2 regions of the Marinomonas foliarum genome follow, and region 1 is predicted to be linked to the other one. Evidence: predicted binding sites of a transcription regulator. Region 1 holds the regulator's gene; the other holds the start of a gene.
The links. Region 1 encodes sigma-54, which starts transcription at its own class of promoters, with help from an activator protein. Its sites were predicted from a motif close to TGGCACNNNNNTTGCTNT; they were not measured.

Region 2: a site for sigma-54 is predicted at 2,017-2,034, ahead of hpxO (FAD-dependent urate hydroxylase HpxO). Genes of this name have one in related genera too.

The regions. Positions count from the first base shown of each region.
Region 1 covers NZ_CP070273.1:314,176-318,161, forward strand. Annotated here, with positions in the region: gene lptC (LPS export ABC transporter periplasmic protein LptC) at 1-162, shown strand, start outside; gene lptA (lipopolysaccharide transport periplasmic protein LptA) at 146-652, shown strand; gene lptB (LPS export ABC transporter ATP-binding protein) at 656-1,381, shown strand; gene JSY38_RS01550 (RNA polymerase factor sigma-54) at 1,457-2,926, shown strand; gene ptsN (PTS IIA-like nitrogen regulatory protein PtsN) at 2,944-3,393, shown strand; gene JSY38_RS01560 (HPr family phosphocarrier protein) at 3,403-3,672, shown strand; gene mgtE (magnesium transporter) at 3,681-3,986, shown strand, end outside.
Region 2 covers NZ_CP070273.1:3,642,800-3,646,785, forward strand. Annotated here, with positions in the region: gene JSY38_RS16805 (FadR/GntR family transcriptional regulator) at 5-721, shown strand; gene hpxO (FAD-dependent urate hydroxylase HpxO) at 765-1,943, opposite strand; gene uraH (hydroxyisourate hydrolase) at 2,237-2,602, opposite strand; gene uraD (2-oxo-4-hydroxy-4-carboxy-5-ureidoimidazoline decarboxylase) at 2,801-3,322, shown strand; gene JSY38_RS16825 (isopenicillin N synthase family dioxygenase) at 3,412-3,986, opposite strand, start outside.

The DNA.
Region 1 (3,986 bases):
ATGCACTACGAAGATAAAAACAAATCATTGACCAGCTACGGAGCTGCTACCCTGATATCAACTCAAGGAAAAACCTCCGCAAGCAAGATTACAACCTATATAAATTCAGAAGAAGTCGTGATGACAGGATCTGTACGAGGAAGCTATGAAACAATTCATTAACGCCAGCATGTTGCTCACTTCTGCCCTTATTGGACAATACACTTACGCATTACCAGATGACATCAGTAAGCCGTTAGAAATACAAGCCGATGAAGCATCGTTCGACCAAAACTCAGGTCAAGCCATTTATAAAGGCAACGTATTTGTAAAGCAGGGCTCTATCGAGATTCAAGCGCAGTATTTAAAAGTTTCCACAGATCCAAAAACCCAACAATTCAATAGCCTTGAAGCGACTGGTTTGCCTGCGAAGTTCAGCCAACAAATTGACTGGAATGGAAACATTGTTATTAGCAGAGGAAACGAAATCCACTACCAAACAGATGAATCTAAGTTAGAAATTACTGGTGATGGCTATTTGAGCCGCATGCAGAACTCTATCACTGCTGACTATATTCTCTATATGATTCAAGACGGCACCTTTAGCGCAGAGAAAAAAGATTCTGGACGCGTGTCTATGACATTACAACCACAAGCTACTGAGGCAAAATAATAGATGGCCTTACTAGAAGCAAAGCACCTTGCAAAAAGCTATAAAAAACGCAAAGTTGTAAAAGATGTATCAATTTCTGTTGAATCAGGACAAGCGGTTGGTCTATTAGGACCAAACGGAGCAGGGAAAACCACTTGCTTCTATATGATTGTTGGCATGGTAGCAAATGACGCTGGCGGCATTTTTATTGATGGCGTAGATATAACCCACGACGCAATGCATACACGTGCACAAAAAGGCATTGGCTACCTTCCTCAGGAAGCATCTATTTTCCGAAAGATGTCGGTAGAAGATAACATATTAGCTATCTTAGAAACCCGAAAAGAGCTAAATAAAAGCCAACAACAAGAGAGACTTGAGGCTCTTTTAGAAGAGTTTCATATTACTCATATACGCACCAACTTAGGCATGGCATTGTCTGGAGGAGAACGTCGTAGGGTCGAAATTGCAAGAGCACTTGCAATGAACCCAAAATTCATCCTTCTAGATGAACCATTTGCTGGTGTAGACCCTATTTCTGTTGGTGACATAAAGCTCATCATCAAACATCTGCAAGAAAGTGGTATAGGTGTATTGATCACCGATCACAACGTCAGAGAGACCCTCGACATCTGCGATAAAGCCTATATTGTTGGCAATGGCTACATCATTGCGTCAGGTGATGCTAGTACTGTCATCAACAATGAACAGGTTAAAAAGGTCTATTTAGGCGACGACTTCCGTCTGTAACCCCTTATCATTGCTGTAGAAAGGGAGTAGTATGCACAACTCGTTCCAATTCATTCAAACAAAAAGAGTTGCTCCATGAAGCAGTCTTTACAATTAAAGCTAGGTCAACAGCTAACCATGACCCCCCAACTGCAGCAAGCAATACGCTTACTGCAGCTTTCTACGTTGGATTTAAAGCAAGAAATCCATGAATTTCTAGAGTCTAACCCGCTCCTTGAGCTTGATGATGACGAGCAAACTCATAACGATATCCCTGCTAGCATTGAATCAAAGAGCGAAACAGAAACACCTCTAGACAACGGTGAAGAAGCGCGCGTAGAGTCTGAATGGACGGAAAGCATCCCCGAAGAACTGTCTATAGATAGTAATTGGGATGACACCTACCAAAGTTCAGCAGCGGTGAGTGACAGCCACAGTTTTGAAGGCGATAGCGATTTTGAAAGCCGCAATGCTCCAGCCGAAAGCATTCAAGACCATCTTATTTGGCAGTTAAACCTCACCCACATGTCAGATAGAGACCTCGAGATTGCCTATGCCATCATTGAATGTGTTCAGCCTGATGGCTACTTAAGCATTACCCCTGACGACATCTGCGAATCACTCAGCATTGAACTTGAAGACTTAGAAATGGAAGAAGTCATTGCTGTTCAACATAGACTACAGCGCTTCGACCCCGTCGGTGTATGCTCTATTGATTTACGCGATTGCCTATTAGTGCAATTAGAGGCTTTTCAAACACATCCTCTATTTAAAAGCACATATAACCTTATTGACCACTATTTACCCCTATTGGGTAATAGAGATTTTGCGCAATTAAGCCGCAAAACAAAATTAAAAGACGAAGCCCTAAAAGAAGTCATTAACCTAATCCAGCAACTAAACCCGCGCCCAGGTTCTGTTATTGATGCGGATGATACAGATTACGTGATTCCTGACGTATCAGTTAAAAAGCGCAACGACGTATGGCAAGTTGAATTAAACAATGACGCTCTTCCACCAATAAAAATCAATGAAACCTATTCAGCGATGGCAAGTACAGCTACAACAGCTGAAGATGCTTCTTACATCAAAAACTCTCTACAAGAAGCAAAATGGTTCATGAAAAGCTTGCAAAGCCGCAACGAGACACTACTAAAAGTAGCCAGTTGCATTGTTAGCAGACAAATCGATTTTTTCGAGCTTGGTGAAGAAGCGATGAAACCAATGGTACTTCATGACGTAGCTGAAGAAGTAGGCATGCATGAATCGACCATATCTAGGGTGACTACTCAAAAATACATGCATACGCCCAAAGGCATATTTGAGCTAAAATATTTCTTTTCTAGTCATGTTAATACGGCATCCGGCGGTGAATGCTCTTCGACAGCAATCAGAGCCATGATCAAAAAGCTTGTTGCCGATGAACCTGCTAAAAAACCTTTAAGTGATAACAAGTTAGCTGCCATTCTGGCAGATCAAGGCATACAAGTTGCTAGACGAACTGTAGCCAAATATCGTGAGGCGATGAACATCCCTCCTTCCAATGAACGCAAACGACTGATCTAAACGGAAAGCATTTTATCATGTCATTGAAATCATTATTAAAAGCAGACCTCGTTCTCGCAAAGCAAGATATCATTAGCAAAAAACGCGTATTAGAAAACCTCGCGGAAGTAGCATCTAACCGACTTCACTGTGATAACGAAGCGGTTTATGACGCCCTGCTAGGTCGAGAAAAACTTGGAAGTACCGGTATAGGCAATGGAATAGCAATTCCACATTGTAGACTAGAGTCTGCAAATCATACTGCCATAGTCGTGATGTCCTTAAAGACACCTATCGATTTTGACTCGATAGACAAGCGAGCTGTCGATCTAATATTTGCTCTGATTGTTCCGCCACATGAGTGCGACCAACATCTTGCAACATTAGCTCAAATAGCAGAATTAGCACAGTCTCCAGAGTCATTAGACAAGCTGCGTACAGCCCAAAATAACGAAGAGCTATTCAATATTTTTAACTCATTAGTATAGGTATAGAGCATGCTGGAAGAGTCTATTGTTATTATAAACAAGCTTGGCTTGCATGCCCGTGCTGCAGGCAAACTCATTGAAACAACCACACGCTTTTCTTGCGATATCACCATAGAGAAAGACGGCCGTAATGTGGATGGAAAAAGCATCATGGCAATGATGATGCTCGCTGCAGGAAAAGGCACCGAAATAAACATAAAAGCAAATGGTGAAGACGAACAAGACGCTATTAACGCGATTGTTGAATTAATTAACAATCGCTTCGGTGAAGATGAGTAAAGAGCACCATGTCGGAGCAAAACACCCTTAATCATTTGCAGACAGTTACCGAGTCCCTTGAGACCGGTGCTACGATGCAAATACGCTACCTACTTAACGGTGCCTTGCCTGCACAAGATGTTGCGCGACTACTAGAATCTTCCCCACCAAAAGAGCGCAAGCTCTTATGGGAACTCATCGAAGACAAAAACGAAGGCGAAGTATTACAGTATCTACCCGAAGATATTGGTGTTCAATTCATGAAAAACATGAACACAGAACGCCTAATCGCCGTCTCTGAACACTTCGAAAGCGATGACCTAGCTGACTTACTG
Region 2 (3,986 bases), 670 kb from region 1:
GAAAGTGAAAGATAATTCATTATTGACCACGATTTCTGTTGATGAGCCCCATCGCGAACAAAAGCCACAACGTAATTTGGCGCAAAAACTGGTTCAAGAAATACTGCAGAAAATTGAAAGTAAGGTTTTAGTTCCTGGTGATAAGTTGCCTAAAGAGGCTGATATCATGCAAGAGCATGGTGTTAGCCGAACGGTTGTTCGAGAAGCACTGCAGCGCCTTCAAGCATCAGGAAATGTTGAAACCAAACACGGTATAGGTACCTTTGTTTTAAATAATAAAGGGCAAGGGCCAATGGATCTGTCGTTTGATTATGTCAACGATGCTGTAGAGATTTTGGAGTTACGCATTGGATTGGAAGTGGAAATAGCCGGTTTGGCTGCGTTACGACGCACCGATGAACAGCTGGTGGAAATTCGCAAAGCGTTGGATGCCTTGCGAGCCATAGATAGAAATGGGCATGTATCAGATGCTGGGTCAGCGGATTTTAACTTCCATTTATTAATCGCCAAATCAGCAGGCAATCATTACTTTGTTGATATCATGCAGCACATGGAAAACAGTTTAGTACCACGTAAGCGTATTGATGTGTCTCATGTGAATCATGAACACGAAGAAGTATATACCGCGATAGAGCGAGGGGATTCCTATGCTGCGCGGGCTGCAATGCGTTTGCACCTAACAAACAGTCGAGAGCGCTTTTTGAAACTGGCAAGACAGTGATTCCCCAGTAGGGGGGAATCACTTTACTAGTGCCTTATTAGCATTACGCCAATGGCCCGCCAATAATAGTCGTACGCAAACCTGCGATAATGTTTTCACCCGTTTCTTGTCTTAGTTCATCATACCAAGCTTGGGTTTCTTGCATGTCTTTACCATGAGTAACATCGCAACGTTTGCGAGCTTTTAATACAAGATCCTTCACGCGAAAACGGCGTTCTTCTTCGTATTGCTTCAAAGCCGCTAGCACACCAGAAACCGTTTTGCCTTTCTCTTTGAATTGATCCGCGAAACACTGACCAAGCACGACTGCATCTTCCAGCGCCGAGCAACCGCCTTGGCCAATGTCTGGTGTTGTGCTGTGAGCCGCATCGCCGAGTAGGGCGATATTGCCTTTTACCAAGGTGTCGAATGGTTCGATGTCATGAATTTCGATACGATTGGTGGTTTCAGGATTAATGGCTGCAATCAATTTTTGAACGGGATCAGCCCAGCCAGCAAAGTAACCCGTTAGATCAGCAATGACAGTACTCCTGTCTTCTGCTAAACCTTTTGGTAATGGCACATCAAAGAAGAAGTAAAAACGATCATCGGCAATCGGCATGATAGAAACGCGTTTGCCTTCCCCGACAAAGGTCGTCCACTGATCAGCAGGGGCAATACTTTCATCAATTTCAACCAAACCATTCCAATTCACGTAATCGGCATAGCGGCGTTCGGTTTGATAGCCAATGACATCAGCGCGAACGACAGAGTGCGTGCCGTCAGCAGCAATCATAAAGTCACCCACAGCGCTGGTACCATCGGTAAAATACGCGGTGACGCCAGTGTCACTCTGTTCGACTTTTTCAATACGCTTGCCAAATTGAACCTTATCACGGCCCCACCAATCGATCATTTGGCTTTGTAAGTCGGCACGTGATACTGGGCAAGGGCGTTCCCCAACCGCATCAACCAATGGTGAAAGACTAAATTGGGTCATTACACTTCCAGTTAAGCCATCGTGGTAAGCCATGTTGTGCATTGGTCCGCCCAGTTCGTCCATAATGCTGCCCATACCTAGATGGTTCATGCATTTCACGCCGTTAGACCAAATAGAAAGCGCTGCTCCAACAGGCTTGATTTCTTTCACAGCTTCAAAAATTTCACACTCGATGCCTTGTTGCTTTAACGCAGCTGCTGCAGACATGCCGCCAATACCGCCGCCAATAATAAGTGCTTTCATACCATTCCCCTTTAATCTTTCGCTTGTTTTCGTGTTGTCTTAGCGAATTTTTAATGTCTTGTTAAAGGAGTAAATGGCAATAAATATGCCATGAAACAAATGGACCTATATTTATTTGTGTGAAACCTTTGTTTTAGAGGGGTGCGTGATCTGTGGTGCTAAGTCAAAGAAGAAATAGGCTGGTTTTCTTCTTTGACCGATAGGGCAGGAAGTGACTTATCTTGGTGCGGTTTTATATGCATTTGCTCTATTCTGGCTCGTTTAGCCTTAACTGGAAGCCTAATGAACTAAGGCTAGCTGCCACGGTAAGTACTGTAAGAATAAGGCGAGACAAGTAGTGGAACATGATAATGAGCGTTTTCATCACTGATGCCGAAACGAATAATTACTGTATTTAAGAAGCTTGGACCCTCTTTTAGAGTGTCTTCATTAGAGCAGTCAGCAAAGTACTCATCAATGGCGAACTCCAGCTCATATATGCCTGCAGAGAAGCTATCCGCTTGTAATAAGGGCTGATCACAGCGACCATCATTGTTGGATATCGTGCTATTGATCAGCTGTCGTTGACCGTTATTAGTATGCTGGTAAAGGTCAATTTTAACGCCAGCGGCTGCGATGCCTTTTGTTGTGTCTAAAATGTGAGTGGTTAAGTATCCCATTGTTTTACCTCAATCTAATTTGAAAACTAGCCTGCTTTTTGCAAGTAAGTGTCTTTATAAGTGAAATGGTGCTGAAAATATTGTTTCATAGAGATCAATATTTGTGCCATGTGTTCCTGTAGTAAGCGTTTTTATTATTTATCGAGATTCGTTTAGAAATCTTTTTTTGTATAAGCCGTCAGAGATTGGAGTCCTATTATGCACGACCCGTTAGCTGTAATCAGTGAAATGGAAGAGGCGGATTTTATCGCTTTATTTAGTAGTATTTATGAACATTCCACCTGGGTAGCAGAAGAACTATGGCGCCAAAAAATGGCGCATCCAAGTGAGCATTTTGACAGTATCGATAAAATAAAAGCCACTATGGCAGACATCGTAGAACAAAGTACAGACGAACAAAAACTCATACTCCTGCGTGCTCACCCAGATTTAGCTGGCAAAGCAGCTTTAGCTGGCGAGCTTACTCATGCTTCAACGTCTGAACAGTCAGGAGCAGGGCTTGATCAATGTTCAGAAGAAGAGTTAGCGCATTTTCTACAGCTGAACGATACCTATCGAGAGAAGTTTGGCTTTCCCTTCATCATGGCCGTGAAGGGCGCGACCAAGGATCAGATACTGTCAGGCTTTAAAGCCAGAATGCCCAATGACTGGCAAACCGAATTTGACCGCGCCATGAGCGAAGTGCATAAAATTGCTGGGTTTAGATTGGCGGATTTGTGAAATTGCGCCTACCGATTCATATAAAAACCGCCATCGATGTATAAATGTCGATGGCGGTTTTTATAAGTAGGGAAGTGAAAGTTGTAGGCTTATTTATCTACAAAGTTAGCTTGAATACGTTGCGTCAAAAAATCTGCAGCGCTGATAGGTTGATAACGTTTAGCCGGACCTTGGATGATCTGCGTTTTATTCGCTTGGCAAAAGAAGGCAATGGAATGACGGCTGCCACAGTATTCATCGATTCGTGGCTGGCGAACTCTGTGTAAGTTGGATTTCAACTGGTCATCGCTCCAGCGCATGAGCATATCGCCGATGTTGCAGGTGATCACGCCGCCAAGGGGCGGAATGCTGGTCCAGCGCTGAGTATCTGCTTCGGCACCGGGGCAAACTTGTAAGCCGCCGTGGCCTTCGTGTTGGAACAATAAAGTCAAACAATCGAAATCCGTATGAGCGCCCGCCCGCCACATATTGCCTTGCTCGGTGACGCCTTCGGTGGCGTAATAATGCAACAAGCGCAAAGTGCTTTGGTAGTCTGGCTGACGTGGGTCATGGGCTTTGCTAAAGAAGTCTCGATCAAAGCCGAGCTTGTCGGCAAAGCAAGACAATACCTTCATGCCGACTTCCCAACATTGTTTTTCAAAACGCAAGGTATTGGCCTGAAAGT